Regions from separate parts of the Geobacillus sp. B4113_201601 genome, predicted to be linked through region 1. Evidence: predicted binding sites of a transcription regulator. Region 1 holds the regulator's gene; the other holds the start of a gene.
What was found. Region 1 encodes LexA, which represses DNA repair genes until DNA is damaged. Its sites were predicted from a motif close to CGAACATATGTTCG; they were not measured.

Region 1 (14,840 bases):
TCACCTTAACCACCTCAAATCCGCTTTCCGCCGCGAGCCGTTCAAGCTCCTCCCGCTGCCGAGCCAGCGATGTTTCCTGCTCGCTTTTGTCCGTGCTGACGCGGCAATAAATGACCGCCCTCATGGCCATCCCTTCTTTCTTGTTACTGATTGGCGGCCAATGAACCGCCCCGCTTCGATTTTAACACGGGAATGACGATCTGTTCACCCGCTGTGAGACGGGAACTGCGAAGATGGTTCACCTCCACCACCCAGCGGATGAATTCGTCCGGCGATAAGCCGTGCTCCTGTTCATATTGCTTGGCCAACCCCCAAAGCGTATCGCCTGATGCGACGGTCACCGTCACATATTCCTGTTTATCGACCGGACTGCCAGCGTAGATGAACGCGGCTGTGAAAAGCGTCATCAAAACCGAAAATACTAGATAGTGCACAAACGTCTTCTTCATTTTCCCCACCCCAAAAAGAGAATATTCGTTCGCTTTCCTTCATTATAATCAGGAACGTTTGTTTGTGTCAACAAAAAATTCGAACTTATGTTTGTTTTTTCCCTTTCGGCATGATATAATGAAGGCAAATGACTTGCCGGAGGTGCAGGGAATGACGAAACTGTCGAAACGGCAGCAGCAAATTTTAGAGTTTATTAAGCAGGAAGTCAAAACGAAGGGCTATCCGCCCTCGGTGAGGGAGATTGGGGAGGCGGTCGGACTGGCGTCGAGTTCGACTGTCCATGGGCATTTGGCGCGGTTGGAAAGCAAAGGATACATCCGCCGCGACCCGACCAAGCCGCGCGCCATTGAAATTTTGGACAACGATGGCGGGAAGGAAAAAGAGGGCGAGGACATCGTCTCGGTGCCGATTATCGGGAAAGTGACCGCCGGGCAGCCGATTACGGCCGTAGAAAACATCGAGGACTATTTCCCGCTGCCGAAACGGCTCGCCGCCGGCGAAGAACAGCTGTTTATGCTTGAAGTGATGGGCGACAGCATGATCGAAGCCGGCATTTTGGACGGCGACTACGTCATCGTCCGCCAGCAATCATCGGCCCAAAACGGCGACATCGTCGTGGCCATGACCGAAGACAATGAAGCGACCGTCAAGCGCTTTTTCAAAGAAAAGGATCATATCCGCCTGCAGCCGGAAAACGCTCATCTCGAGCCGATCATCGTCCGCGATTGCACGATTCTCGGCAAGGTGATCGGCGTCTATCGCCTGATCGGCTAACGGAAGCGCAACGAAGACGGCGGACGGGGCGGACAAACGTCCATCACCTTGTCGGCTGACGCCGCGCGCCGCCGCAACGAGGCGGACGGGGCTTGAGCCAAAACCCGAACAGCGTGGTTGCCGGGTGTGAGCGGCCGGCCGCGGAAAAGGGCCGGTCCACAAGGCGGCATGGCGGAAGCGCGCGAGCCGAACAAGTTAGACCGCATAAAAAAGGGCGGTCCACAAGGTGTCTGGCTTCAGGGTAGGCACAACCAATCATGGGCCGGAAGCACCGGTACGTATATAAAAGAGGAGCTAACCCAAAAGATTGCCTGCCTTCAAGATCGGCACAACCAATCATGGGCCGGAAGCACCGGTACCTATATAAAAGAGGGGCTGACCTAAAGGCTGTCTGCCTTCAAGATCGACGCAACCGATCGTGCGGCCGAAGCAGTCAGCACGTATATAGAGCAACGAAAGAGGGTATCCCGATCTTTTTGGGATACCCTCTTTTTGATTAGTACAGCTCCATGTATTGATCCAATTCCCATTGGTGGACGGTCGTCCGATACATATCCCACTCGATTTCTTTCGCTTCAACGAAGTGCTCGAATAAATGCTTGCCGAGCGCTTGGACGATCACTTCGTCGGACTTCAAGTTTTCAAGCGCCTCAATGAGCGTAGCCGGCAAATCGACAATGCCTTCTTCGAGCCGTTCTTCTTTCGTCATGACGTAAATGTTCCGGTCCACCGGTGCCGGAGGGGTGAGTTTGTTGCGAATGCCGTCAAGCCCCGCCGCCAACAGCACCGCCATCGCTAAGTACGGGTTCGCCGACGGGTCAACACTGCGCACCTCAATGCGCGTGCTCATGCCGCGCGAAGCCGGAATGCGAATGAGCGGGCTGCGGTTGCGCGCCGACCAAGCGACATAGCACGGCGCTTCATAGCCCGGAACGAGCCGCTTGTACGAGTTGACGGTCGGGTTCGTCACCGCCGTAAAGTTCGGCGCGTGTTTCAGCACGCCGGCGATAAACTGGCGGGCCGTTTCGCTCAACTGCAACTCGCCGTTCGGATCAAAAAAGGCGTTTTCCCCGTTGCGGAACAGCGACAAGTTGCAGTGCATACCCGAGCCGTTGATGCCGAAAATCGGCTTCGGCATGAACGTCGCGTGCAGCCCATGCTTGCGGGCGATCGTCTTCACGACGAGCTTGAACGTCTGAATATCATCGCACGCTTTGATGGCGTGGGCGTATTTGAAATCAATTTCATGCTGTCCTGGGGCAACTTCGTGATGGGACGCTTCGATTTCAAACCCCATTTCTTCGAGCTCAAGCACGATGTCCCGCCGGCAGTTTTCCCCCAAATCCGTCGGCGCTAAATCGAAATAGCCGCCTCGGTCGTTCAACTCCATCGTCGGGTGCCCTTTTTCATCGAGCTTAAAGAGGAAAAACTCCGGTTCCGCCCCTAAGTTGAACGCCGTGAAGCCGAGCGCTTCCATCTCTTTGAGCACGCGTTTTAAGTTATAGCGCGGGCAGCCTTCAAACGGCGTGCCGTCGGCATTGTAAATGTCGCAAATAAAGCGGGCGACTTTCCCTTTTTCCGCCGTCCACGGAAAGATGACAAACGTGTCCAAGTCAGGGTACAAATACATGTCCGATTCTTCGATGCGGACAAACCCCTCGATCGACGACCCGTCAAACATCATTTTGTTGTTCAGCGCTTTTTCCAGCTGGCTGATCGGAATTTCCACGTTTTTAATCGTGCCTAAAATATCGGTAAATTGCAGGCGGATGTATTTGACGTTTTCTTCCTTGACGATGCGCATAATGTCTTCACGCGTATATTTTGCCATCTTGAACCTCCTCACCGGCTCCGAAATCATTTCCCATCGTTAGTGAAAGAAGCGAGCGAGATCTCCTTGGCGAAGCGATGCGCGCTGAAACCGCCCGGCCTGAAGCAGCTCCGTCCGCAAAATTTCGCGCAGCTCTTCGTCCGACAGCTTCGGCTTTCCTGCCTTGTCGACTTTTTCCGGCTGTTCGTGACGCCCTTCCTGCCGCGCGGCAAAAATGCGCTTAATTCCAGCGAGGTTGACGCCTTGATCAATCAAATCTTTAATTTCAAGCAAACGATCGATGTCATTGAGCGAAAACAGACGCCGATTGCCTTCGGTGCGCGCCGGCGTGACGAGGCCGTGCTCTTCGTAATAGCGAATTTGCCGGGCCGATAAGTCCGTCAGCTGCATCACAATCCCGATCGGAAACAATGGCATGGAACGACGAATTTGGCTGCTCATGCCAATTCCTCCTCGCTTTTCATACCTTTATTTTATCATAATGTGAAGAAAACAGTCAATTATATGTTACCTTTTCTCACAAACAAATGAGCTGCTGTTCCAGCAAGCGGTGAACAGCGGAGCAAACGGCGATTTTGACATGAGAATACGTCAATCCGCCCTGCACGTACGCCACGTATGGCGGACGCAGCGGCCCGTCCGCCGTCAGCTCGATGCTGGCTCCTTGCACGAACGTGCCCGCCGCCATGATCACTTGATCCTCGTAGCCGGGCATGTCGCTCGGGTACGGAGTGAAATGGGCGTTCACCGGGGAAGCCGCTTGAATGGCTTGGCAAAAAGCAACCATTTGCTCTGGATCATTAAAGCGGACCGACTGCACCAAATCGGTGCGCTTCGCGTTCCATGACGGCGAAGTCTCAAGCCCGACCCGCTCGAGCAATGCGGCGGTGAACACCGCCCCTTTGAGCGCTTGGCCGACGACGTGCGGAGCGAGGAAAAACCCTTGATACATCTCAAGCAGGCTGTACAGCGAAGGGCCGACTTCGGCGCCGATGCCCGGCGAGGTCATCCGATAGGCGCACGCTTCAACATATTGGTGCCTGCCGACGATATACCCTCCTGTTTTCGCCAATCCCCCTCCAGGGTTTTTGATCAACGAACCGGCCATCAAATCGGCGCCGACATGGCAAGGCTCTTTTTCCTCGACAAACTCCCCGTAGCAATTGTCGACAAACACAACGACATCCGGCTTGATCGCTTTGACAAAGGCGATCATCTTGGCGATTTCATCGACCGTAAACGACGGGCGCGTCGCATACCCGCGCGAGCGCTGGATGCCGATCATTTTCGTCCGCTCGTGGATCGCCTCGCGCACCGCCGGAAAATCAACGGCTCCGTCCGCCGTAAGCGGCACGCTCCGATAACGAATGCCAAACTCGTTCAGCGAACCGACGCCGCGGCCGCGGACGCCGACGATCTCCTCAAGCGTGTCATAGGGGGCGCCCGTGATGTAGAGCAATTCATCGCCCGGGCGCAGCACGCCAAACAGCGCGATGGCAATCGCGTGCGTGCCGGAAATGATTTGCGGGCGCACTAGGCCGGCTTCCGCGCCGAATACATCGGCGTAAATGCGATCGAGCGTGTCACGGCCGACATCATCATAGCCGTAGCCCGTTGTCGGGATGAAATGGCCGTCGCTCACTTGATGGCGGCGGAAACTGTCAAGGACGCGATGCTGGTTTCCGTCAACCAGCCTCTCAATCGAGCGATGGATCGGGGCAATTTGCGCCTCCACTTCTTCGATCAGCGCAGCGATCGTCTCTCCGTGTTTCCATGTTGTCCAAAACATTGGTGAACCCTTTCTATCATTGGAATGATTGCAGCTCCCTGTAAAGCGGGTGAGTCGGGAGCACGTACCCTTCGCATTCGTACGTCCCTTCTTGTTCATTATAGCGCCATTGCTGCAAAATCGTGTCCGCTTTTAACCGTGCGAGCCATTTTCCTTGGCCGCTTGGAATCGAGGCGTGGTAAAGGACCATTTGCCGCTTGATCGCCTCCTCCAAAAACGCGCGAAGCCGTTCGATATCAGCGGCAGAAAGCGCGCTCATGACGAGCGCCTCGGTTGTCGTCGGAATGAATTCTGGCGCCTGCCGGTCACGTTTATTGTACACTGTGACCATCGGAATGGAGGACGCCCCCAACTCCGCAACGAGCTGCAACACCGTTCGCTCATGTTCGGCGTAATCGGGATGCGACGAATCGACGATGTGCAGCAACAGATCCGCTTCCGTCACCTCCTCGAGCGTCGAGCGGAACGCGGCGACAAGCGTCGTCGGCAAGTCTTGAATGAACCCGACCGTGTCGGTGACAAGCACCGTATACCCACACGGAAGGACGCATTGGCGCGTCAGCGGGTCGAGCGTCGCAAACAGCAAATTTTCCTCGAACGAATCGGCCGCCGTCAGCCGATTAAAAATCGTCGATTTGCCGGCGTTCGTATAGCCGACGAGCGCCACTTGAAACGCGTGATTTTTTTGCCGGCGCCCGCGGTACCGCTCGCGATGTTCGGCGATGCGGCGCAGTTCGGCTTTAATGTCGTCGATGCGGCGGCGAATGTGGCGCCGGTCGGTCTCCAGCTTCGTCTCCCCCGGACCGCGCGTGCCGATGCCGCCGCCCAAGCGAGATAGCGCCGCGCCTTGGCCGCCAAGGCGCGGCAACAGATACTCGAGCTGCGCGAGCTCCACTTGCAGCTTTCCTTCTTTCGAACGGGCGCGCCTTGCAAAAATGTCTAAAATGAGCTGCGTCCGATCAATCACTTTCACCTCGCCAAGCATGTTCGTCAAATTGCGGGCTTGACTAGGAGAAAGTTCACTGTTGAAAATGACAAGATCCGGCGTCAGCTGTTTGACGAGAGCGGCAAGTTCCTCTGTTTTTCCTTTGCCGATGTACGTCGCCGGGTGCGGCGCTTCCCGTTTTTGTGTCAACTCGGCTACCACCTCACCGTTGGCGGTCGCAACGAGCGCAGCGAGCTCCTCCATCGAATAGCGAAACCGCTCGTCATCGATTCCATGAAGTTGGCAGCCGACGATGATGGCTTGTTCGCGGCTCATAGCCTTCCTTCTCCTCTCGGGCGCAGCCATGTGATCCGCATGGAGCGCCAACCGTTTTTATGGCGCGGACGCTCGAGCGCATCCCGGCCATCGGCACGGGCTTCGCTCGGCTTTCCGCGAATGACCGAAAGCGGCTGTGTCCTCTTTGTTCATCATACCAAATTCAAGCAGCGCACGGCTAGTTCATTCCCGAAAAAACGATTGATTCCCGCCGCTTTTGCCTCTACAATGATACAAGAACACGACACGGAAAGGAACAGCACGAATGACGTGGGAAATATTGAGCATCATCGGCACGATCGCCTTTGCCATCAGCGGGGCGATCGTCGCGATGGAAGAGGAATATGATTTGCTTGGCGTCTATATTTTAGGGATCGTCACGGCGTTTGGCGGCGGGGCCGTGCGCAATTTGCTGATTGGGGTTCCCGTATCGGCGTTATGGGAACAAGGTTCGCTCTTTCTTGTCGCCTTAGTCTCGATGACGATCGTCTATTTGTTTCCGAAGCAGATGCTCCCGCCATGGAAGCGGTGGGGCAACTTTTTTGACGCCCTCGGGTTATCGGCATTCGCCATCCAAGGGGCGCTGTATGCCGCAAAAATGGGCCATCCATTAAGCGCGGTCATCGTCGCGGCAGTGTTGACCGGCAGCGGCGGCGGCATCATCCGGGACGTGCTTGCCGGGCGGAAGCCGCTTGTGCTGCATGCGGAAATTTACGCCGCTTGGGCGATTTTAGCCGGCATCGCCGTCGGCCTGAAATGGGCGGAGTCGCCCGTGGAGCTGTATGTGCTGTTTATTGCCGTCGCTGCTCTTCGCATTTTGTCATACACGTACGGCTGGAAACTGCCGCGGCGGGCGGTGGGGGAAAAAGCGGGCGGGTAATCGCTTCCAGCGTAGATTCAAGTGATTAGGCATCAAACCATGACCAAAAAATGGCAAGCAGAGGACGCCCCTGCGCGGGCGCTTCGCTGTCCTTACGCACTTTGCCCGCTCCGCACCGCCACCGCCACTCCCGCGACGATGAGCGCCCCGCCCATCCAAAAGGACGCGTCAAGCCGCTCATGCAAAAACAGCCAGCCAAAGAGCGAGCCGATGAGCGGCTGAAAAAGGAAAAAGAGCGAGCCGATGCCGGCGTCGATCATCTCCATTCCTTTGTTCCACAAGAAAAACGCGCCCGCCGTTGACACGATGCCAAGGTACAACACGCCCATCGCAACGGGCGCGTTCCATTGAACGGCCGTCAGCCCCGGGCGCTCCACCATCAACATCGGCGTCATGCCGACAAACGCTACCAAGATGGCGAAGGTCGTAATGGAAAGAACGGACATGCGCGCCGATGCCATTTTCACCAGCACCGACAACAGCGCCCAAGTGACCGCCGCGCCGACTAACGCCGTATTTCCAGCCAGCGTCGACTCCCCGCTGTCTCCGAGGCCGACGATGACGACCACTCCCGCCGCCGCCAACACCAGCGCCACAAGCTTCCGCCACGTGAGCGCTTCCCCAAGCAGCCAGCGGGCAAATAAAACGACAAACGCCGGTGTTGAAGCCGTAATGAGCGAAGCCGTATGGGCGTTCGACCATTTCGTGCCGACAAATTGCAACGAAATGGAAATGACATAGCCGATGACGCCAATCGCGATCACCATCAGCCAATCGCGCCCGCGCGTTGGTGGGCGCTCGCGTTTCATTGCCGCGATCAAGACTAGCGCAATCAAGGCGACACCATAGCGCAGCCAGACGAGCGTCAGCGGCGGGATGTAGTCCAATACGTACTTGCTTACGACATACATCCCGCCCCAAATGCCGGCGGCGAGCGATAAATAGATGGAGGCAAGAACCGGTTGTTTCATCTTGCCCAACGCTCCCCCTTTCGTCCGCTTTTCCTCATCTTATCACACCCGACCGGCTTCCGTCCCGCTTGGTTTTCAGCAAAAAAAGCAGGCTTGGCGGCCGCCCCGCTGCTGGTGCGAACGTTATGTGTTTTGTCGCGCTTTACATTCGCTCAATGATCGTCGCTGTCGCCATGCCGTGCCCGATGCAAATCGTCAATAGCCCATAGCGGCCTTCCCGCCGCTCCAGCTCATGAACGAGCGACGTCATCAGCTTGACGCCCGTCGCCCCGAGCGGATGGCCAAGCGCGATGGCGCCGCCGTTGACATTCACTTTCGCAAGCGGGGCGCCGATTTCTTTTTGCCAGGCGAGCACGACCGGGGCGAACACTTCGTTGATTTCAATGAGATCGATATCCTCGATCGTAAGTCCGGCTTTTTTCAGCACTTGTCTTGTCGCCGGAATGACGCCATCCAGCATATACGTCGGGTCGGAGCCGACGACCGTTTGCGCGACGATGCGCGCTTTCGGCTTCAGTCCGAACCGACGCGCCGCCTCCCGCTCCATGAGCAACAGAGCGGCCGCCCCGTCGCTCATTTGGCTCGCATTGCCGGCGGTGATGACGCCGTCTTCTTGAAACACCGGCTTGAGCGCGGCGAGCGCTTCCGGCGATGTATCGGCCCGCGCCCCCTCATCATCGGTAACAAGGATTTCGCGGCCATCGCGGTCAAGCCCTTTGACCGGGACGATTTCGGCGCGAAACTTCCGTGCGCGCATGGCGGCTAAGGCGCGCCGATGGCTTTCGTAGGCGTAGGCATCCACCTCCGCGCGCGTCAGGCCGTATTTTTTGGCAATCCGCTCGGCTGAAACGCCTTGGTGGATGAACTCGTACTTTTCATGAAGCGACGGCGGAATCGTCCGCTCATTGCCGTCGCTGAAAATCGGGACTTTCGTCATGCTTTCGACCCCGGCGGCAATGGTGACATCCATATCGCCGGAGCGGATTTCTTGAGCGGCAAAATGGATCGCCTGCTGCCCGGAGCCGCACATCCGATTGATTTGCACAGCCGGCACTTCGATTGGGAATCCAGCCTCCAACGCCGCGAGCCGCCCGATGTTGTATCCTTGCTCGGCGATCGGCGTCACACAGCCCATGACGATATCTTCCACCTGTCCCTTTTCTATGCCCGCCCGGCGCACAACTTCATCCAACACCGCCGCGGCCAGATGAACCGGATGAACGTCGCGGAAGACACCGTTCCGCTTGCCGACCGGTGTTCTGACGGCTTCCACAATCACCGCTTCGCGCATCATCTTCGCCTCCTTGTTGTTGTCAACGCCACGCCTTGACGGCGCGGCGGCCACACCGTTGTATCGAACGGCGCACCGCAGCGCCGCCAAATGGGCCCATTTCTGTCCACCTCTCCGTGAGCGGCGCCTGTTCATGTTGTATACGTATAGAACTCGAAGCTAACTTGAAACGGCTCTGTTTCCCCTTCAAGCGGCTGTTCATGTTGTATACGTATAGAACCCTTTCCCTGTTTTCCGCCCTAAATGCCCGGCTTCAACGAGCTTGCGCAAAAGCTGCGGCGCGCGGAACCGGTCGCCGGGCGGATGCGGCCGAGCGCCGCCTCCGCCTCTTGTTCGGACAACTGCCCCGCTTTCACAAAGCGGCGCAAGCTTTTTTCGACCGAGGCGAGCCCGTTTTGCAAAGCCGTTTCGGACACGTCATAGAAATGCACCGTTTTTCCCGCCATCGCCGCCGTTTGCGCGATGCCGCTTCCCATCACTCCGGCGCCGATGACTGCAATCGTTTCGGCCACGGTGTTCGCCTCCTTTACTCCGTCGCCGCATCGGCATAGCGCGCCGCCATCTCATCGCGCAGCTTCCGCTTCAAAAACTTGCCGACGCTTGTTTTCGGAATTTCATCGAGAAACACAATGTCATCCGGCAGCCACCATTTCGCAAATTGCGGGCGCAAAAAGTCGTACAGCTCTTCTTTTGTCACGCTTTTGCCTTCTTTCAGCACGACGCAGGCAATCGGACGCTCCTGCCATTTCGGATGTGGCACGGCGACGACCGCCGCTTCGAACACCGCCTCATGAGCCATAAGCGCATTTTCCAAATCAACCGATGAAATCCATTCGCCGCCACTTTTAATGACGTCCTTCGTCCGGTCGACGATTTTCACAAACCCTTCTTCGTCCACGGTGACGACATCACCGGTATAGAGCCAGCCGTCGCGGAACGTCTCCTTCGTTCGCTCATCGTTGTAGTACTCGGCAGCGATCCACGGCCCGCGCAAACAAAGCTCACCCATTTCCTTCCCGTCCCAATGAACCGGCCCGTTTTGGCCGATTACTTTCATTTCAAGCCCTGGCGCAAGCAGCCCTTGTTTGGCGCGAATGTCGAGTTTCTCCTCGTACGACAGCTCGTCTTGATAGCTTTTCGGGCGCGAGACGAGCACAAGCGGGCTCGTTTCCGTCATGCCGTACGCGTGAATGAACGGAATGCCGTATTTTTCTTCAAAGGCGCGGATCACTCCTTTCGGCGCCGCCGAACCGCCGCAAATGACGCGCGTCAGGCTGCTGACATCATAGCGGCCTTTCTCCAATGCTTGCAGCAGCCCGAGCCAAATCGTTGGCACGCCGGCCACGATCGTCACCCGCTCGGTTTCAATCAGCTCGGCAAGCACGTTCGGCGTAAACGCCGGCCCCGGCATGACGGTCGTCGAACCGAACCACGTGGCGGCAAACGGCATCCCCCAAGCGTTGACGTGAAACATCGGCACAATCGGCATGGCGACATCGCGCTCGCACAACCCCAGCGTATCAGCTAGACCTAGCGCCATCGCGTGCAAGACGGTGCTCCGGTGCGTGTACACAACCCCCTTGGGCTGGCCTGTTGTCGCCGATGTATAGCACATTCCGGCCGGTTGGTATTCATCGAGGTCTTTCAAAAACGGAAATGCCGGATCGCCGTCAGCCAGCAGTTTCTCGTAATGGTACACCGGCGCCAGCGCCGTTTCCGGCAGCTCGTCGGCGTCGGTCATAATGATGAAAGCGCGCACGTTCGGGATCTCGTCTTTCACCGCTTCAATGGCCGGCAGCAAATCATCATCGATCAGCAAAACCCGGTCATCGGCATGGTTGATGATGTAGGCGATATGCTGCGGCGAGAGGCGGATATTGATCGTATGCAGCACCGCCCCGATGCCGGGAATGGCAAAATACGCTTCCAAATGGCGGTGATGATTCCAGGCGAACGTGCCGACGCGGTCGCCGACTCCCACCCCGAGCTGCTTCAACATGCTGGCCAGCCGGCGCGTCCGCTCCCCAATCTCTTTGTATGTATGGCGGACGACACCGCCTTTCATGCGGGAGATGACTTGTTTTTTCGGAAAAAACACCTCCGCCCGCTCGAGCATCATCGAAATGGTTAACGGTGTTTTCATCATCGGTTATTCCTCCCTCTTCAATAAATCAGCATGTTCATTGACTTTAGGCGGCGCTTCGACGTCCCACCGGCCATCCGGCCCATGCGCAGCCGTCCACACGCCATCCGGCTGCATCGCGACAAGGCGGCGAACTTGGTCGTCGGCAAACAGCCGCTTCGCTTCATCTGCTTCAAGCACCGGAGCAAGGCAAGCGTCGACCCTTTCCGCGAAGGCGCTCCATTCAGAAAACGTTTTTTCGCGAAACAAAGCGACAAGTCCGTCATACACCGCCTCTCCCGGCCGCGCCGGCGCCCACTGCGCTCCGATCCATTCCGGATGGCCGATCGCTTCGCAAAACTGGCGCCAAAAGTGCGGTTCAAGCGCCGCTACGCTCATATAACGGCCGTCTTTCGTCTCATACAGCTGGTAGCACACCACCTCCCCGGCCAGTTCGGCAAGGCCATGTTTCGGCCCGCCGCCGTGTTCCATGGCAAAATGGCCCGCCATCATCGCCGCCAAGCCGTCAACCAGCGAGACGTCCAAATAGGCGCCTCGGCCGGTCCGCTCGCGGGCGAACAGCGCCGCCAAAACGCGCTCCGCCGCCGCCATGCCGCCGATAAAATCGGCCAGCGTCACGTTCGGATGAACCGGACGGCCGCGTGCATCGGCGAGCTGCGCCAATACACCGGAGAGCGCCATATAGTTCAAATCATGGCTGCCGAGCAAGGAGCGGCCGCTCCGCTGGCCAAAGCCGCTGATCGAGCAGTAAATGATCCCTTCGTTGTCGCGGCGCACATCGTCATACCCGAGCCCAAGCCTAGCCATCACTCCGGGGCGGAAGCTCTCGATCACCACATCGACGCGGGCAGCGAGCCGCCGCGCTTGCTCGCGTCCCTCGTCCGTCTTTAAGTCCAAGGCGACGCTTTTTTTGCCGGCGTTATAGGCGGCAAACAGCCGTCCCCCGGCGAACGGGCGCAGACGGTCGCCGGAGGGGGGCTCGATTTTGATGACTTCGGCTCCGAGCTGGGCGAGGCGCCAGCTCGCAAACGGACCCGGCAAGTACTGGGAAAAATCAAGCACAACGATGCCGTTCAACATGGCCATTCCCTCTTTCTACAAATCTAGCTCGCGAGCGATGATCGTTTTCATCATCTCGTTCGTCCCGGCGTAGATGGCGCTCACTGGAATGTCGCGATAGCGCCGGGCGATCTCGTATTCTTCCATATAGCCATAGCCGCCGTGCAGCTGCATGGCTTCGGCGGCGACGCGTTTGGCCATCTCGGTAATCCACCATTTCGCCATCGACACTTCGGTGACGATCCGTTTTCCTGCCATATGCTCTTCAATGACGCGGTCGACAAACGTGCGTCCGAGGGCGATCTCGGTCGCCATTTCGGCGAGGCGGAACTGGACGGTTTGAAACTCGCTCACCCGTTTGCCGAACGCCGTACGTTGTTTGACATATTGCTTCGTCAAGGAAACCATCACTTCCGCCGCCGTCTGCGCGGCGATGGCGACAACAAGCCGCTCCTGCTGGAGTTTTTCCATTAAGTAATAGAAGCCTTTTCCTTCTTCACCGAGCAAGTTGGACGCCGGCACTTTCGCATCTTGGAAAAACAGCTCGGCCGTATCTTGGGCGTGCAGCCCGACTTTCTCAAGCTTCCGCCCGCGCGTAAACCCCGGCGTATCCCGCTCCACGACGAGCAAGCTGATGCCGCGGTGCGGCGGTTTCGCGTGCGGGTCGGTTTTGCAGGCGACGATGACCAAGTCGGCATGAATGCCGTTGGTGATAAACGTTTTTTGCCCGTTGACGATGTAGGCGTCGCCGTCTTTCACCGCCGTTGTCGAAATGTTGGCCAAATCCGACCCGGCCCCCGGCTCGGTCATGGCGATGGCGGTAATGAGCTCACCGCTGACGCATTTCGGCAGCCATTTTTGCTTTTGTTCCTCCGTTCCGTACGAGGCGATGTACGGCGTCACAATATCGTTATGCAAGCCGATGCCGACAAGGCTGGAACCGACTTTTTCCAGCTCCTCATTGATGACAACCGAGTAGGCAAAATCGGCGTTCAATCCCCCGTACTTCTCATCGACCCATGGGCAAAGAAAGCCGTTTTCCCCCATTTTCGCCCAAAACGAGCGCGGGATGATGCCGCGCCGCTCCCATTCGTCGTAGTACGGATACGCTTCTTTCTCTAAAAACTTGCGGAATGCATCGCGGAAAATCTGGTGCTCCTCGCGCAAATAGCGAGCTGCCACCGTTCATCCCTCTCTTCTGTTCGGTCACTTTTTCTCCGTTCCGCCCGCCGCCTGTTTTTTCAGCTGTTCACGCAGCAAAAACTTTTGGATTTTCCCGCTCGCATTGCGCGGCAGGGCGTCGATGAAATAATAGGCGCGCGGCCGCTTGTACGGGGCAAGGCGATCGCTCGTTTGGCAAAACTGCTCGAGCTCCTCGGCGGTCAAGCTGTCCTCTTTTTTGACGATGAAGGCGACGACTTTTTCGCCCCACAGCTCATCCGGCTCGCCGAGCACGGCGACATCAAGCACTTTCGGATGCTCATACAACACGTCCTCGACTTCGCGCGGATAGACGTTTTCTCCGCCGCTGATCACCATGTCATCGACCCGGTCGGCGACATACAAGTAGCCGTCTTCATCAACGTAGCCGAGATCGCCGGAATGATACCAGCCTTTGTACAGCGCTTGTTCCGTCGCTTCCTCGCGCTTGTAGTAGCCGACCATCATGCACGGTCCGCGCATCACAATTTCGCCGACTTCATACGGCGGCAGCACATCGTCTGGGTCGGACGGCCCGTCCTCCCGCGCGCGGACGACGCGGATGTCATGGTTGAGGCAGGCGCGCCCGGCGGAACCCGGTTTCTTGAGCTGCTCATCTTCCAACAAAAACGTCACCGCCGGCCCCATTTCCGTCATCCCGTACGCTTGAATCAGCTCAATGCCGAGCCGCTCTTGGCATTGCCTCACCAGCGCCGGAGCCATCGGAGCGGCGCCGTATAGACCGAGGCGAAGCGATGATAAGTCGTAATCGCCTACATTTTCCTGCAAAATCATGTTCCACATCGTCGGGGCGCCAAACAGGAGCGTAATCCGCTCACGTTCGATCGTCTCGAGAACGAGCTTGGCATCAAAATGGTGCAAAATGACGCTCGCCGCTCCTGCATGCACGCGCGGCAGCAAGCAGCAATGCAGTTCGGCGCAATGGAAGAGCGCCGCCGCCGCCAGCCCGCGATCCGTCTCGCGGATGCGCATGACGCCATAGCAAAGGACGCTTTGCTCGATCATGTCGCGGTGCCGATGCATCACCCCTTTTGGACGCCCGGTCGTGCCGCTTGTATACATAATGGCGTACAGATCGCTCTCTTCCACAGGCACGCGCGGCGCTGCCACCGAAGCCCGGGCCGCCTGTTCATGAGCGCTTTTGGCAAACGGCGGCGGATCATGGTCGAT
Region 2 (14,840 bases), on a different contig from region 1:
GAGTTTGCCGCTGAGAAGTACGGGTATACGGCTACGCGCCATCAGCGCGAAGTCGGCACCGGCTATTTCGATGAAGTCGCCCAAGTCATCTCCGGCGGCCAGTCGTCGACCGTCGCGTTGAAAGGATCGACCGAGGAAGAACAGTTTACAAAGGCTTGAATGAAACTGACCGAAACGGTTGTCTGCCTTCAAGATAGCATCGCATGAAACACAAAGCGATGCGCCGATCACTGCGAAAGAGGTTGTCCTGATCCTTCGGGACAACCTCATTTTTTTGGTTTGGCTGCAAGTGCAGCGCATAAAAGGAAAAAGACGGCGCATGCTATATAGGCAGGAGGCGATGCGATGAAAAAGGACAAAAGCGAGCTGCCGGAGGTAATGCCGGCGGAATTCCGCGTCAGCACCGATCTCCATTTTGAACAATGGGGAATGAATGAGGAAACGTACGCGGGCGACTCTGTCGGCGAACATACGGCGCTGGAACAAGCGAATGAATATTTGGCGATGAAAGAAATCGGTCAAACGTTTGAGAACGCCTAAACCGACCCATGACCAGCGTCATGGGTTTGTTCATTAACTTTGGTTCGTCATCAAAACGTGTACTTGACAGACAGTGAACTTCTCTAAGAGACCGATGATTTAAGGGGGCAAGCCGCTGATCAAGCCCGTTTTTCAAATAGAAAAGCCTCGTCGCATCAGGATTACCTTTCAAACGATCCCCCATTGCTCAAAAGAAACAACCATTTTTCACCAGCCTTCTAAACAGGTGTAGGCAAAAAATGATTGATTTCCCCTGTTCTTTCGTGGATGCATAAGTTAAGATGTGTAATGAAAAAATCAAGTACAATTTTTGATGAAGAGCCTTAACTTTTTTCAAAATATAGAAAAATATAACTACTTGTGTTATGATAGAAAATAGCGAGCGAATAGGAAAGGAGATGGATCGATGAAGATCAACGAGTTCATTGTCCTTGAACAGTTCATCGTCAGTCGATATACGATGGCAATTCTCCCCTACTTTTTGAACAGCGACGTGTATGCGAAAGTCATCGAGGAAGATGGCGAGTACATTGTGAAAAAAACGCCGACCGATATCGTCAAACAGAGTTGTGATTATTATGGCAGTAGCTACCGGGGGAGGAAAGAGGGAACCAAGGCCATTATCGGCATCACCCATAAGGCGCCGATCGCCATCGAACCGTCCAATGAAATTTACGTATTCCCAACCGCTTCTCCACGAGATTTCCGCTGCGTTTGGCTTTCGCACATGCACGTCTATCAATACGAACCTGCCAAATATGAACAGACCATCGTGTATTTCCGCAACGGAAAAAGTGTCTCCCTCGATGTTTCCTGCAAGTCGTTTATCAATCAATTGCACCGGACCGCCCAACTGCGGACGAAGTTATCCGAACGGATGGAAGCGCGAGAACGCAAGCTCCAGTACATATTCCGCATGCAGCAGGAAAAACAGACGTAATTTTGCAAAGGTGAGTTCCAATTGGGCGCCTAGGGGTGTAAAATAGACATATAAACAGCATGTGAATGGGGAAAGATACATGGACATGGAAACCGTCAAACAATGGTTCACACTCGATCACATTCTTGCTTTGCTTGATCAGTATCGCTCCTTTGGCTTGCTTCCCGGCATCGCGGTGACGCTTTTGGAATCATTTTTTCCGATTTTGCCAATGGTTGTTTTTGTCATGGCCAATGCAGCGGCGTTTGGGTTGTGGAAAGGATTTTTCATTTCTTGGTTCGGCGCCTCGCTTGGGTCGCTCCTCGTTTTTTGGCTGACGCGGAAAGTGGGGCAGAAGCGCTTTTTTCATTTTGTCCGCCGTCATCGGAAGGTGCGCCAATTTATGCATTGGATTGAACGGCACGGATTCGGGCCGCTGTTTTTGCTGTATTGTTTTCCGTTCACTCCGTCGGCACTTGTCAACATTGTCGCCGGGCTGTCGCGCATCAGTCGGCAGCAGTTTATACTGGCTGTGCTTCTCGGAAAGATGATCATGGTGTTTACGATCAGTTTCATCGGCTACGACTTGGTGGCGCTCGTCCACCAGCCGCTGCGGACGGCGATGATCACCGCAGCCGTTTTCCTTCTTTGGTATGCCGGAAAGCGGGTCGAAGCGAGGTTTTCACTGACGGAAAAACGCGAAAGCGAGGGGGACGGAGAGTGACAGAACGGAAAGAGAAACAAGGGCGCCGGTGGCTGTGGATGACAGCCGTCTGCCTTGCGGTTGCGCTCCGTTTGTTTGTGTTCAGTCCTTATATCGTTGAAGGAAAATCGATGATGCCAACGTTAGAAAATGGCAATTGGCTCGTTGTCAACAAGCTGTCTTATGACATCGGTCCGATTCATCGGTTTGATGTAATCGTCTTTCACGCCACGAGAAACGAAGACTATGTCAAGCGCGTCATTGGCTTGCCGGGCGACCGGATTGAGTATAAAAACGATGTGTTGTATGTCAATGGGAAACGGATGGATGAGCCGTATTTGCGCCCGTATAAGCAAAGATTAGCTGGGGGCAAGCTGACCGGTGATTTTACGCTGGAGGAAGTGACAGGAAAAACGAGGGTGCCGCCTGGCTGTGTGTTTGTCCTTGGCGATAATCGTTTGGGCAGTTGGGACAGTCGGCATTTCGGCTTCGTGAAAATCAGCCGAATCGTCGGCAAAGTCGATCTTCGCTATTGGCCGCTGAACGAGTTCGCGTTCCAGTTTTAACGAATCAACGGAAGACGTCTCTCACTTCGAAACAATAGTGAAAGGGAGATGACCATCTTAAAAAGAAAGGCCCTAAAAAAGTGTCAGCGTAGCTGGCGGGAGTATGTCACGCTGGATGAGGCTGCGCTTTTTTTCTTTCCAAAAGCGAACGTATGTGCTAAAATAAAGAAAATAAAGGAAACGGATGGTGGTAAGAGCCATGTCGCTTCGGTTTTTGCTCGGGCGGTCGGGAAGCGGGAAAACGGCCGCCTGTCTGAGCGAAATACAAACCATGCTGAAAGAAAGCCCGCAAGGACGAACGATCGTTTACCTCGTTCCGGAACAAATGACGTTTCAATGCGAATACGCCCTAATACATACAGAAGGGACGGACGGGATGATCCGTGCCCAAGTGTTCAGTTTCACGCGCCTCGCTTGGCGCGTGCTGCAAGAAACCGGCGGCATGAACCGCTATCACGTGCATGATGTTGGCGTGCAAATGATGATCCGCAACATTATTGAACAGCGCCGGCAGGAGCTTAGACTGTTCGGACGCGCGGCGGACAAACAAGGGTTTATTGAGCAGCTGCACGACATGATCGCCGAATGCAAACGATATTGCCTGACGCCGGGGGAGCTCCGCCGCCACGCCGAGGCGCTTACGGCCGAGTCGAATCAACCGGGACGGCGGCTGCTCGCCGACAAACTAAGCGATGTCGCGCTCGTCTATGGCGAGCTCGAGCGAAGCCTGAGCGGCCATTATCTCGATTCGGAAGATTATTTGCGCTTGCTCGCTGAACAAATTCCGCACTCCGTTTATTTGCGTGACGCTGAGATTTATATCGACGGATTCTATCATTTTGCGCCGCAGGAATACGCGGTCATCGAACAGCTTCTCCGCCATTGCCGACGCGTCACCGTTTCTTTGACCATTGACCGGCCATATGACGATGGCATGCCGGATGCGCTCGATCTGTTTTATTTGCCGGCGCAAACGTATCAACAGCTGCGCGCACTCGCGCTCAGCAGCGGCGTATTGATCGAAGAGCCGGTCGTGCTTACGGAAAACCGCCGGCATGAAAGCAGCGCGCTTGCCCATTTGGAAAGGCAATTTCACCATCGTCCGTTGATTCCGTATGAGGAAAAGACCGATGCGGTTTGCATTTACGAAGCCGCCAACCGGCGGGCGGAAGTGGAGGCGGTTGCCCGCGAAATCATTCGCCTCGTCCGCGATGAGGGAGCGCGCTATCACGACATTGCCTTGATCATTCGCGATCTTGAATCATATCGCGATGTGGTCAAAACGGTATTTTTTGACTTTGGCATCCCGTCCTTCATGGACGAGAAAGAGCCAATGCACTACCATCCGCTCGTTGAGCTCGTACGCGCCGCTCTCGAAACCGTCGTGACGCGCTGGCGCTACGAGGCGGTGTTTCGGGCGGTGAAAACCGATTTGCTTTTTCCGGCTGACGAAGACGCGGCTTGGTGGCGCGAGGCGGCGGACAAGCTGGAAAATTACGTGCTTGCCCATGGAGTGAAAGGGGAGCAGTGGACGAGCGGCGAACGTTGGACGTACCGCCGCTATCAAGCGCTTGACGGGTTGAATGTGCCGCAGACTGACGAAGAGCGGCAGTTTGAAGATGAGTTGAACCGGTGGCGCGAGGTGTTGACCGCCCCGCTTCGCCGGCTTGACCGCCGCTTGCGCCGGGCTTCGGATGGACGCGGGCTTTGCACGGCGTTATATCTCTTTCTCGAAGAATTGCAGATTCCAAAAAAACTCGAGAAAATGAGCGCCGAAGCCGAAGCGGCCGGGCGCTTAATCGAGGCGCGTCAGCACGAACAAGCGTGGAACGCGGTCGTTGACTTGCTCGATCAATATGTGGAAATGCTTGGAACCGAGTCTCTTCCGCTCGCCGAGTTTGCCAAAATCATTGAAGCCGGGCTCGATCGCCTCGAATTCTCGCTCGTTCCGCCGGCGCTCGATCAAGTGATTATCGCCCAACTGGATCGTTCGCGGCTGTTTGACATCAAGTACGCGTTTGTCATTGGCGTCAACGAGGGCGTCATTCCGGCCAAAGTGAAGGAAGAAGGGCTGATGGCCGAGATCGAGCGCGAACAATTGCGCGCGCTCGGCGTGTCGCTAGCCCCCGGAAGTCGGGAGCAGCTGTTTTATGATCCGTTTTTCGTCTACTTGGCGCTCGTGGCCCCGCGCCGCCGTCTGTACGTCGCCTATCCGCTCGCTGACGGTGAAGGAAAGGCGCTGATGCCGTCCCCGCTCATTCAACAATTGAAGAATTTGTTCCCGCTGGCGCCGGTGAAGTTATGCAGCAACGACCCGTTCGATGTCCCCAAGGAGGAGGCGGAATCCTTCGTCACCGTCCGGAGGGCGACGCAAACGTATTTGGTCAGCCAACTGCGGGTGTGGAAGCGGAATTATCGCATCGATCCGTTGTGGTGGGGAGTGTATAACGCGCTCGTCCGCCATCCGGAGTGGCGCAAAGACGTGCAGCATGCCATTTCCGCTCTCTTTTATACGAACAAAGCGGCGCCGCTGAAAAAACGGTGGAGCGAGCGGCTGTACGGAACAAAGATTCAAGCGAGCGTCTCGCGCATGGAACAGTTTCAAAAATGCCCGTACGCTCACTTTGCCTCGCACGGGCTGCGTTTGAAAGAGCGCCATGTTTTTCGGCTTGAGGCTCCCGATGTCGGGCAGTTGTTTCACGCTGCCATCAAGCAAATCGCCGACCAGCTCCGTGAACGGCATGTCGAATGGAGCAAACTATCAAAGCTGGAATGCGAGCGGCTGTCGGCCGAGGCTGTTGAGCGGATTGCCCCGCTCATTCAGCGGCAAGTGCTAGCAAGCTCATCTCGCTATCAATATATGAAACGGAAACTGCAAAACGTGGTCGCCCGCACGGCGTACGTGCTAAGCGAGCACGCGCGGGCGAGCGGCTTCGTTCCGGTTGGGATGGAGCTGTCGTTTGGACCGGGCGGCGATTTGCCACCGCTTCGCTTTCGGCTCCGCGACGGAACGACGATGGAACTCGTCGGGCGGATCGACCGCATTGACAAAGCAGAAAGCGGCCAAGGGGTGCTGCTTCGCATCATCGATTACAAATCGAGTGCCAAAGCGCTTGATATAGCGGAAGTATACTATGGGCTGGCGCTGCAAATGTTCACGTATTTGGACATTGTATTGACGTATGCCGAACAATTGGTCGGAAAGCCGGCGCTTCCGGCGGGAGTGCTTTATTTCCATATTCACAATCCGATCGTTCAAGCGAAACAGTGGGTCGATGACGAAGTGAAGCTGGCGCAAAAGTTGCTTGAACCGTTTCGGATGCGCGGACTGCTGCTCGCGGACGTGGAAGCGATCCGGCTGATGGACAGCAAGCTTGAAGACGGGCAATGGTCGCTGATTGTACCCGCGCAAATCACCAAAAGCGGATCGATCCATTCGCGCTCATCGGTGGCGAGTGAATCGGATTTTACGGCGCTTCGTCGCCATATCCGCCGCTTGTTTGTCGAGATCGGCGGGCAAATCGCCGATGGCGTTGTATCGATTGCTCCATATAAGCTGAAAGAGAAAACGGCGTGCGAGTTTTGCCCGTTCAAGCCGGTGTGCCAGTTTGACGAGGCGCTTCCGGGCAATGAATATCGAAAACTAGTTCCGCAGACGAAGGAAGCGGTCTTGGAAAAAGTAGCGGAAGGAGAGGACGAGCGATGAACATGGCGATTCGCCCGAAGCCGGCCGGAAGCCGATGGACGGAAGAACAATGGAAGGCGATCACCGCCGGCGGCCGCGATCTTCTCGTTGCCGCGGCGGCCGGTTCTGGCAAAACGGCCGTTCTTGTCGAACGGATCATTCAAAAAGTGACGGCGGAAGAAGGAGCGGTGGATATCGACCGCCTGCTTGTCGTCACGTTTACCAATGCCGCTGCGGCTGAGATGAAGGCAAGGATCGGCGAAGCGCTCGAACGGGAGCTGGCGAAACACCCGCATTCTCTCCACTTGCGGCGCCAGCTCAGCCTGCTTCCCCGCGCTTCGATTTCGACGCTTCATTCATTTTGCTTGGATGTCATTCGCAAATATTACTATTTGCTTGATTTAGACCCGTCGTTTCGCATCGCTGATGAAACGGAGATCGAGCTGCTCAAGGAAGACGTCCTTGAAGACCTGCTTGAAGAAGAATATGGAAAGGCGGACAATGATCGCTTTTTGGCGGTCGTCGATGCGTATACGGGCGATCGGAGCGATGCAGAGCTACAGGAAATGATTTTCTCGCTTTATGAGTTTTCTCGCTCTCATCCTGAGCCGGACGAATGGCTTGCCGGCTTGGCGTCAATGTATGATGTTGATGCTGAAGCGGACGTGAGAACGTTGGCGCCGGCACGCTATCTCGCTCAGCATGCAGAAATGGAGCTGACGGCGGCTTTGCGATTGATCCGAAAGGCGCTGGAGCTGGCGGAAGCACCGGGCGGTCCCGAGCCGTACACGGAACGGTTGCGCGAAGACGCCGCGCTCGTTTCCGGGCTGCAAATGAGGGTGGCCGGACCGTGGGACAAGCTGCACGAGGCGTTGCAATCCTTGTCGTTCGGACGCTTGCCGTCGTGCAGCAGCAAACGATACGAAGCGCACCTGATCGATGAAGTGAAGGCGTTGCGCGAGCAGGCGAAAAAGAAAATCGAAGCGCTGCGCGACCATGTATTTTCGCTTCCTCCGTCCGCTTGGCTCCGCCACATGCAGGAAATGAAACCGATCGTGGAAACGATCGCCGCGCTCGTTCGCCGTTTTGCTGCTAGGTTTCAGGAAGCCAAACGGGAAAAAGGGGTCGTAGATTTCTCCGATTTGGAGCATTATTGCTTGCGCGTTCTGCGGCACCGCCATCCAGAGACGGGCGAATGGCAGCCCACCGCCGCCGCCCTCGAGTACCAAGCTCAGTTTGATGAGGTGCTTGTCGACGAATATCAAGATACGAACCTTGTCCAAGAAGCTATTTTGCAATTGGTCAAGAAAGGAAGCGAGCGGACGGGCAACTTGTTTATGGTCGGCGATGTCAAACAGTCGATTTATCGATTTCGGCTGGCCGAACCGCTGCTGTTTTTGGATAAATACAAACGGTTTACGGCGGACGGAGAAGCCGGGGGCATGAAAATCGATCTAGCGAGCAACTTCCGCAGCCGCCGGGAAGTATTGGACGGAACGAATTTTCTTTTTTCGCAAATCATGGGCGAAGCCGTTGGGGAGCTCGTTTACGATGAAGCCGCGCGCCTGAAATACGGCGCCGATTACCCCGACGGGAGCGATGCCGTCCCGGAAGTCGTGGTCATCAATCGGCAGCGGACCGAGGAAGAGGAAGAAGAGGAAGCGGCTGAATTGGCGGCCGCCGAGCTGGAAGCGCGCTGGATCGCCAAAAAGGTGAAAGAGCTCATTGCCCGGCCGTTTTGGGTGTACGACCGTTCTACCGGTGCACCGCGGCGCGTGATGTACCGCGATATCGTCATTCTTGTCCGCTCGATGACCAATGCATCGCCGATGATCGAGCAGTTGCAGGCGCAAGGCATTCCCGCGGCGGCTGACCTGTCTGCCGGCTATTTTCAGGCGACGGAAGTATCCACCATGCTGTCGCTGTTACGGGTCATCGATAATCCGGATCAAGATATTCCGCTGGCGGCTGTGCTCCGTTCGCCGCTGTTTCGTTTTGACGAAAACGAGCTGGCGATGATCCGCTTGGCCGCTCCGAAAGGCACGTTTTATGAAGCGCTGCAGTCTTTCCAAAACAAGCCGGCCGAGACGGATGAGGAGGAACAAGCGAAGCGGAAGGCGGCGGTTTTTCTCGAGCGGCTGGCAAGCTGGCGCACGATGGCGCGCCGCCGTTCATTGGCCGACCTCATTTGGCAGCTGTACCGCGATACACAGTATTACGATTTTGTCGGCGCGCTGCCGGGTGGAAAACAGCGCCAAGCCAACTTGCGCGCCTTGTATGATCGCGCTCGCCAGTATGAATCGGCGTCGTTTCGCGGGCTGTTTCGCTTTCTTCGCTTCATCGAACGGCTGCAAGAGCGCGGTGACGATCTCGGCTCCGCCCGGCCGCTCGGCGAGCAGGAAGATGTCGTGCGGATCATGACGATCCACAGCAGCAAAGGGCTCGAGTTTCCGGTCGTCTTTTTGGCCGGGCTCGCGCGGCCGTTTTATACGCGCGATTTGCATCATTCGTATTTGCTCGACAAAGAGCTTGGTTTTGCCGCCCGCTATGTCCATCCGCGGCTGCGCATCAGCTACCCGACGTTGCCGTTTATGGCCATTCAGCAAAAAAAGCGGCTCGAGCTGCTGGCGGAGGAGATGCGCATTTTATACGTCGCGCTGACGCGAGCGAAAGAAAAGCTGTATTTCATCGCTTCCGTTCCTGACGCGGACAAGGAGCTGAAAAAGTGGAGAGGGGCGATGGCGGAAGACGGCTGGCTTCTTCCTGACGACATGCGGGCATCGGCTCGCTCGTATTTGGACTGGATCGGGCGCGCCCTCATCCGCCACCGCGCCGGCTGCGAGCTTGTGGGAGAACCGGCGCCTGCGGAGATCGCTTCCCACCCGTCTGTCTGGCGCATCGTGATCGTGCCGGCCGCCGAGCTTCACGGCAGCGAAGCGACAGCGGATGAGACAGAGCTTCACCTATTGCCGGCTCTAAAGGAAGGACTTCCCGTTCCAGCCGGCGAGGAGTGGGAGGGAGAGGCCAAGCGGCGCTTCATGTGGACGTATCCTTACGAAAAAGAAACAGCGGTGCGCGCCAAACAATCCGTATCTGAGCTCAAAGAACAGCGCGCGCTGTTTGGGGAGCAGGCGGACGAATGGCGGCCGCGCCAAGGGACGGCGCCGGTGTTTTCCCGTCCGCGCTTCATGCAGGCCAAAACATTAACGCCCGCTGAAAAAGGGACGGCGCTTCATGTCGTGATGCGACATCTCGATTGGCGCGCTCCGCTTGATGAGCGAGCGATCCGCAGCCAGATTGCCCGCCTCGTGGAAAACGAGCTGCTGGCCGCCGAACAAGCGGAAGCGGTGGACAGCGAAGCGATCTTGTCCTTTTTCGCCACCGATATCGGCCGACGCCTTCGTGAAGCGCGTGAAGTGCACCGCGAAGTGCCGTTCAGTTTGGGAATTCCGGCGGCTGAGCTTTATGGGCGCCTAGGGATGGAGGGCGACCGCCGCGTGCTTGTGCAAGGGGTGATCGACTGCGTGTTTGCGGATGAACGCGGTTATGTGATGCTCGATTATAAGACCGACGAAGTGGTGGATCGCTTTGGCGGACAACTGGAAGAAGCGGCTCGATTTCTGCTCGGGCGTTACGGGGAGCAGATGCGCTTGTATCGTCGGGCGATTGAGCAAATCTGGCGGGTGCCGGTTTCGGAATGCTATTTGTATTCATTTTCCGGCGGGTGTGCGATTGCTGTTGACTAACGGCGGAAACGACCGGGGAAAAGAGCGCGGCGACGGAAAGAAAACGTGGCGTCGATCGGGCCAAAAGCCATAGCCAAGGGGGAGAGAGAAAGATGCGCATTTTGCATACGGCCGATTGGCATTTCGGGCGAACGCTTGAAGGGCGGAGTCGGCTCGCCGAACAAGAAGCGTTCGTTGATGAGCTTGTGGAACTCGTTTCAGCCGAACGAATCGATGTGGTGTTGATGGCGGGGGACGTGTTTGACTCCGTCAACCCGCCGGCAGCCGCCGAGCAGCTGTTTTATGAAAGCTTGGCCCGGCTGTCGGATAAAGGCCGCCGGCCGATCGCGGTCATCAGCGGCAATCACGATCACCCGGAGCGCATTAGCGCCGCTTGTTCGCTTCTTCTAGAGCATCGTATTTTCCTATTTGGACGACCGCAGGCTTCGGTTTGCCGAATCGACGTTCCATCTTGCGGCGAAACGATGGTGCTTGCCCCTCTGGCGTATCCGTCCGAATCGCGCCTCGCTGAGCTGCTGTCGACGGAGCATGACGAAACGGCGCTGCGCGATCGGTACGACGACCGCGTCCGCGCCTTGTTCGAAGCCATGGCCGCTTCGTTCACCGCTGAAACGGTCAATGTCGCCATGAGCCATCTTTACGTCGCCGGCGGCCATGCGTCCGATTCGGAACGGCCGATTGAAGTCGGCGGCGCCTATACGGTGGCCGCGGAGAGCTTGCCGGCTTCTGCGCAGTACGTGGCGCTTGGCCATCTCCACCGGCCGCAGGACGTCAGGCGGGCGAGAACGTCGGCGCGTTACGCCGGCTCGCCGCTTGCTTACAGCTTTTCCGAGGCAGGGCATGCGAAATCGGTTACAATTGTGGATGTCCAGCCGGGCGGCCAAGCCAATGTCTCGGAAATTCCCTTGTCTGCTGGAAAACCGCTCGTTCGCTGGCAGGCGAAAGAAGGTCTGGCCCAAGTGTACCGGTGGTGCGAGGAAGGGCGGGACCGGTCGGGGTGGATCGATCTCGAGCTTTATGTGACGGAACCGTTGACGATGGAAGACATTCAGCGGCTGCGCAAGCTCCACCCGGGATTGATCTACATCCGTCCGGTACTGCGAGACGAGCCGCGCGAAAACGAAGCGTCCGCGGTCAGCCGTGAGCCGCTGTCCCTCGCCGAAATGTTTCGCCGCTTCTATGAACGGCAAACCGGTGGGCACTCTCCTGATGACGAGTTGGTTCGCTTATTTTTGGAGCTGGCGGTGGAAGAAGAAGAGGAAGGTGAAGGAGAATGAAGCCGATCTCGCTGACGATCGCTGGGCTTCATAGCTTTCGTGAAAAACAGACGATTGATTTCACCGCGCTGTGTGCGGGCGGGGTATTCGGTATTTTTGGGCCGACCGGCAGCGGCAAGTCCACGATTTTGGATGCCATGACGCTCGCCTTGTTTGGCAGTGTTGAGCGAGCGGCCAACCGCACACAGGCCATTATCAACCATGCCGAGCAGGAGCTGTTTGTCTCATTTACCTTCGAGCTGGAAAATGCCAACGGGACTAGGCGGTATACGGTGGAGCGGAGCTTGAAAAAAGTGGACGAGTGGCGGGCGCGCAGCGCTGTTTGCCGACTGATCGAACATCAAGCGGAGCCGATCGTCCTCGCTGACAAACTGTCCGATGTCGATCGAGAAATTGAACGGTTGCTTGGGTTGACGATGGATGATTTTACGCGGGCGGTCGTTTTGCCGCAAGGGAAGTTCGCCGAATTTTTGTCGCTCAAAGGAGTGGAGCGGCGGCAAATGCTGCAGCGTTTGTTTCACCTTGAGCGGTATGGCGATCGGTTGAACCAAAAGTTGAAGACGCGGCTTGCGGCTGCCGAACAAGAGCGGGAAAAGATCGAGGCGGAACAGGCGGGGCTTGGCGACGCCTCCAAGGCGGCGCTTGAACAGGCGGAAGCAAAAGAGCGCGAGCTGGTGGCGCTGTTTGCCAAGCGGAAAAAAGAGCTGGCCCAGGTGGAAGCGGAGGTTGAACGAACAAGACTTTTATGGGCGTGGCAACAGGAAAAAGAAGCGGTGGAACGGGAGCTCTCCGAATGGAAACGGCGCGAGGCCGGGATTCGCGAGTTGGAAGAGAAAAAAGAGCGCGCCGAACAAGCGGAGCGCATTTGGCCGTATTGGGAACAGTGCGAACAGGCGGAGCGACTGCGGGCCGAGGCATTTCGCCGCGATCAAGAGTTGGCGCGGCGCCTTGAAGAAGCCCGCACCCATTATGAGGATGCGGCGCGCGCCTATGAACAGGCGCGGCAGGAAAAAGCGCAGCGCGAGCCGCAGCTGTTGGCGGAGACGGAGCGGCTTCGGCAGGCTGAGGAGCTCGAACGGCAAATGGAAGCGCTCAAGCGCGAATGGGCGAGCTTGCGCGAGAAACGGGAGCGCCTGCTCGCTGAGGAGAAAGCGGCGGCACGCCGGTTCGAAGAAGCGTCCGCATGGTATGAGCGGGGCTTAACGCGGCAACAGGAGCTGAAGGAAGAGGCAAAGCGACTGGCGGCAGCGCTGGCCGACAAAGACGAGGTCGAGCGGGCGCACGCCGAGAAGCAGCCAATCGAGCAAGCCGCCGCGGCCATTGCCCGCCTCGACGCCCAGCTTCGGCAAAAAGAATCCGCTTGGCGTCAAGCGGAGGAGGAAAAAGCGAAGAAAGAACAGCGAGCTAGAGCGGCGGAAATGAAGCTTCGCGAGCTGTTCCGTTTCGTGGAGAACACATACCGCTCCGTCTGTTGGCGGCAACAAGAGATAGAAAAGCGGGCGCATAGGTTGCAGCAAGCGATCGAGATGGAGCGAAAGCAGGCGGAGGAGGCGCGGACGGCGGAGTTGGCCGCCTTGCTTGCCGACGGCCTCCGTCCGGGCGAACCGTGTCCTGTGTGCGGGTCGTGCGAGCACCCGCGTCCGGCTGTGATGCCTCATCGAAAACCAACCCGGTTGCCAGATCTCGAGGAGGAATGGCGGCAGTGCGAGCAAAAACGACAGACGCTGCTGTCGCTGAGGGCGCAGTTGGAACAACTCGCTGAGCTTGCAGCTAGCCAAGGGGCGCCGCCGGCCTTGACGGAAAGCGCCCCTGCGGATGAGGTCGCAGATCTTTCCGTCGAGGTGCGAGCGCTTGAACAAGATGTGATCGCCGGCAAAGAATCCGTTTACCAAGCGCTCTCGAAATGGCATGAAGCCGAGGCAGCGCGGCGCGAAGCGGAAAACGCGTGCCGGTGGTTGGCCGCCGATCTCGAGGCGCTGCAAGCCGAGAAACGGCGGCTCGAAGACGAATACGAGCGGCTGATCGGGCAGTGGCGGCGCGCCTATCCGTCGTTTTCATTAGAGGAAATCGATGACGTCTACGAACGCTTGCGCGAGCAGGAGAAACAATGGCGTGAGGTGCAAAAGCGATTGGACGATAGCGTGCCGTTTTTGGAAGAAAAGCAGCGGGAAAAAGAGACGGCGGCACAAGAGCAGCGGCGGCTCGAAACGGAGCGGGTGCGCCTTGAGTCGCTGCTTGACGCCAAGCAGCAGCTGTGGGACGAATACGAGCAACAGTGGAAAGAAAAGACCGGTTCGAATCCAGCCCACATGCAGTTGCAAGCGGTGGAAGGGGAATGGCAGCGGTTAAAGAGCAAAGAACAGCAAGCTTATGAGGCTTGGCAGCATGCCCAGCGCCAATATCAAACATTCGAAAGCGAGAGAAACGCCGCCAAGCATGCGGCGGAAGAGGGAGCGAAGCGGGTGGAAGAAGCGCTTGCCCGTTGGCGGCAGGCGCTGGCCGATACCGTTTTCACCGATCCGGAAGAAGTGAAGGCGGCCAGGGTGCCGGCGGAGCAACGCCGGGAATGGGAAGAAGCGATTCGCCGCTATTGGCGGCAAATGGAACAGGCTCAACATCGCCTTGCCCAGCTGGAGGCGGCGATTGGCGGGGTGGAAGTGAGCGCGGAACAATGGGAAATGATGCAGCTCATCTATGCCGAGCTGAAAGCGCAAATGGAAACGTTGACCGAACAGCTCGGCGCCATCCGGGGAAAGGTGACAGAGCTAAGGAGCAAGCATGCCCGGTTTGTCGAGCTTGAGGCGAAACGAGCGGAACTTGACCGGCAAATCGCCAAATATCAGCAACTGCAATCGTTGTTGCGCGGCAATAGCTTTGTCGAATTCATGGCGGAGGAACAGCTGGAGCAAGTGACCATCATGGCCGCCGAGCGGTTGCAGCGGCTGACGCAGCACCGCTACTCACTGGAACTTGATTCACAAGGCGGATTTCTCATTCGCGATGATGCCAACGGCGGGGTCAAACGGCCGGTGACGACGCTCTCAGGCGGAGAGACGTTTTTGACCTCGCTGTCGCTGGCCTTGGCGCTATCGGCGCAAATTCAGCTGCGCGGCGAATACCCGCTTCGCTTCTTTTTCTTGGACGAAGGGTTTGGAACGCTCGATCCGGAACGGCTTGAGACTGTAATCTCCGCCTTGGAAAAGCTGCATACCGAGCGGTTGGCTGTCGGCGTCATCAGCCATGTTCCGGAAATCCGCCACCGTCTGCCGCGCAAGCTAATTGTCGAGCCAGCCGAACCATCCGGCCGCGGCACGCGCGTATGTTTGGAAGTGATGTAATGGTTGCGGCAGCCAATACCGCCTCGTTGGCCGGCACCGTTCATGGCTGGACGTTACAAATGGAAA

Region 2: addB (helicase-exonuclease AddAB subunit AddB) is a predicted target of LexA. The motif match lies at 2,874-2,887, and genes of this name have one in related genera.

What each region holds. Positions count from the first base shown of each region.
Region 1 covers NZ_LQYX01000121.1:303,519-318,358, reverse strand. Annotated here, with positions in the region: gene B4113_RS18040 (recombinase family protein) at 1-124, opposite strand, end outside; gene yneA (cell division suppressor protein YneA) at 144-449, opposite strand; gene lexA (transcriptional repressor LexA) at 601-1,224, shown strand; gene glnA (type I glutamate--ammonia ligase) at 1,721-3,055, opposite strand; gene B4113_RS18015 (MerR family transcriptional regulator) at 3,095-3,496, opposite strand; gene B4113_RS18010 (methionine gamma-lyase family protein) at 3,573-4,844, opposite strand; gene hflX (GTPase HflX) at 4,861-6,105, opposite strand; gene B4113_RS18000 (trimeric intracellular cation channel family protein) at 6,371-6,985, shown strand; gene B4113_RS17995 (DMT family transporter) at 7,078-7,956, opposite strand; gene B4113_RS17990 (thiolase family protein) at 8,099-9,250, opposite strand; partial or broken gene B4113_RS21325 (3-hydroxyacyl-CoA dehydrogenase family protein) at 9,446-9,544, opposite strand; partial or broken gene B4113_RS17985 (3-hydroxyacyl-CoA dehydrogenase NAD-binding domain-containing protein) at 9,538-9,759, opposite strand; gene B4113_RS17980 (long-chain fatty acid--CoA ligase) at 9,774-11,393, opposite strand; gene B4113_RS17975 (CaiB/BaiF CoA-transferase family protein) at 11,397-12,470, opposite strand; gene B4113_RS17970 (acyl-CoA dehydrogenase family protein) at 12,486-13,631, opposite strand; gene B4113_RS17965 (fatty acid--CoA ligase) at 13,656-14,840, opposite strand, start outside.
Region 2 covers NZ_LQYX01000035.1:94,661-109,500, reverse strand. Annotated here, with positions in the region: gene aceA (isocitrate lyase) at 1-159, shown strand, start outside; gene B4113_RS05040 (hypothetical protein) at 346-540, shown strand; gene B4113_RS05035 (competence protein ComK) at 947-1,480, shown strand; gene B4113_RS05030 (TVP38/TMEM64 family protein) at 1,560-2,183, shown strand; gene lepB (signal peptidase I) at 2,180-2,728, shown strand; gene addB (helicase-exonuclease AddAB subunit AddB) at 2,928-6,434, shown strand; gene addA (helicase-exonuclease AddAB subunit AddA) at 6,431-10,159, shown strand; gene B4113_RS05010 (exonuclease SbcCD subunit D) at 10,252-11,436, shown strand; gene B4113_RS05005 (AAA family ATPase) at 11,433-14,774, shown strand.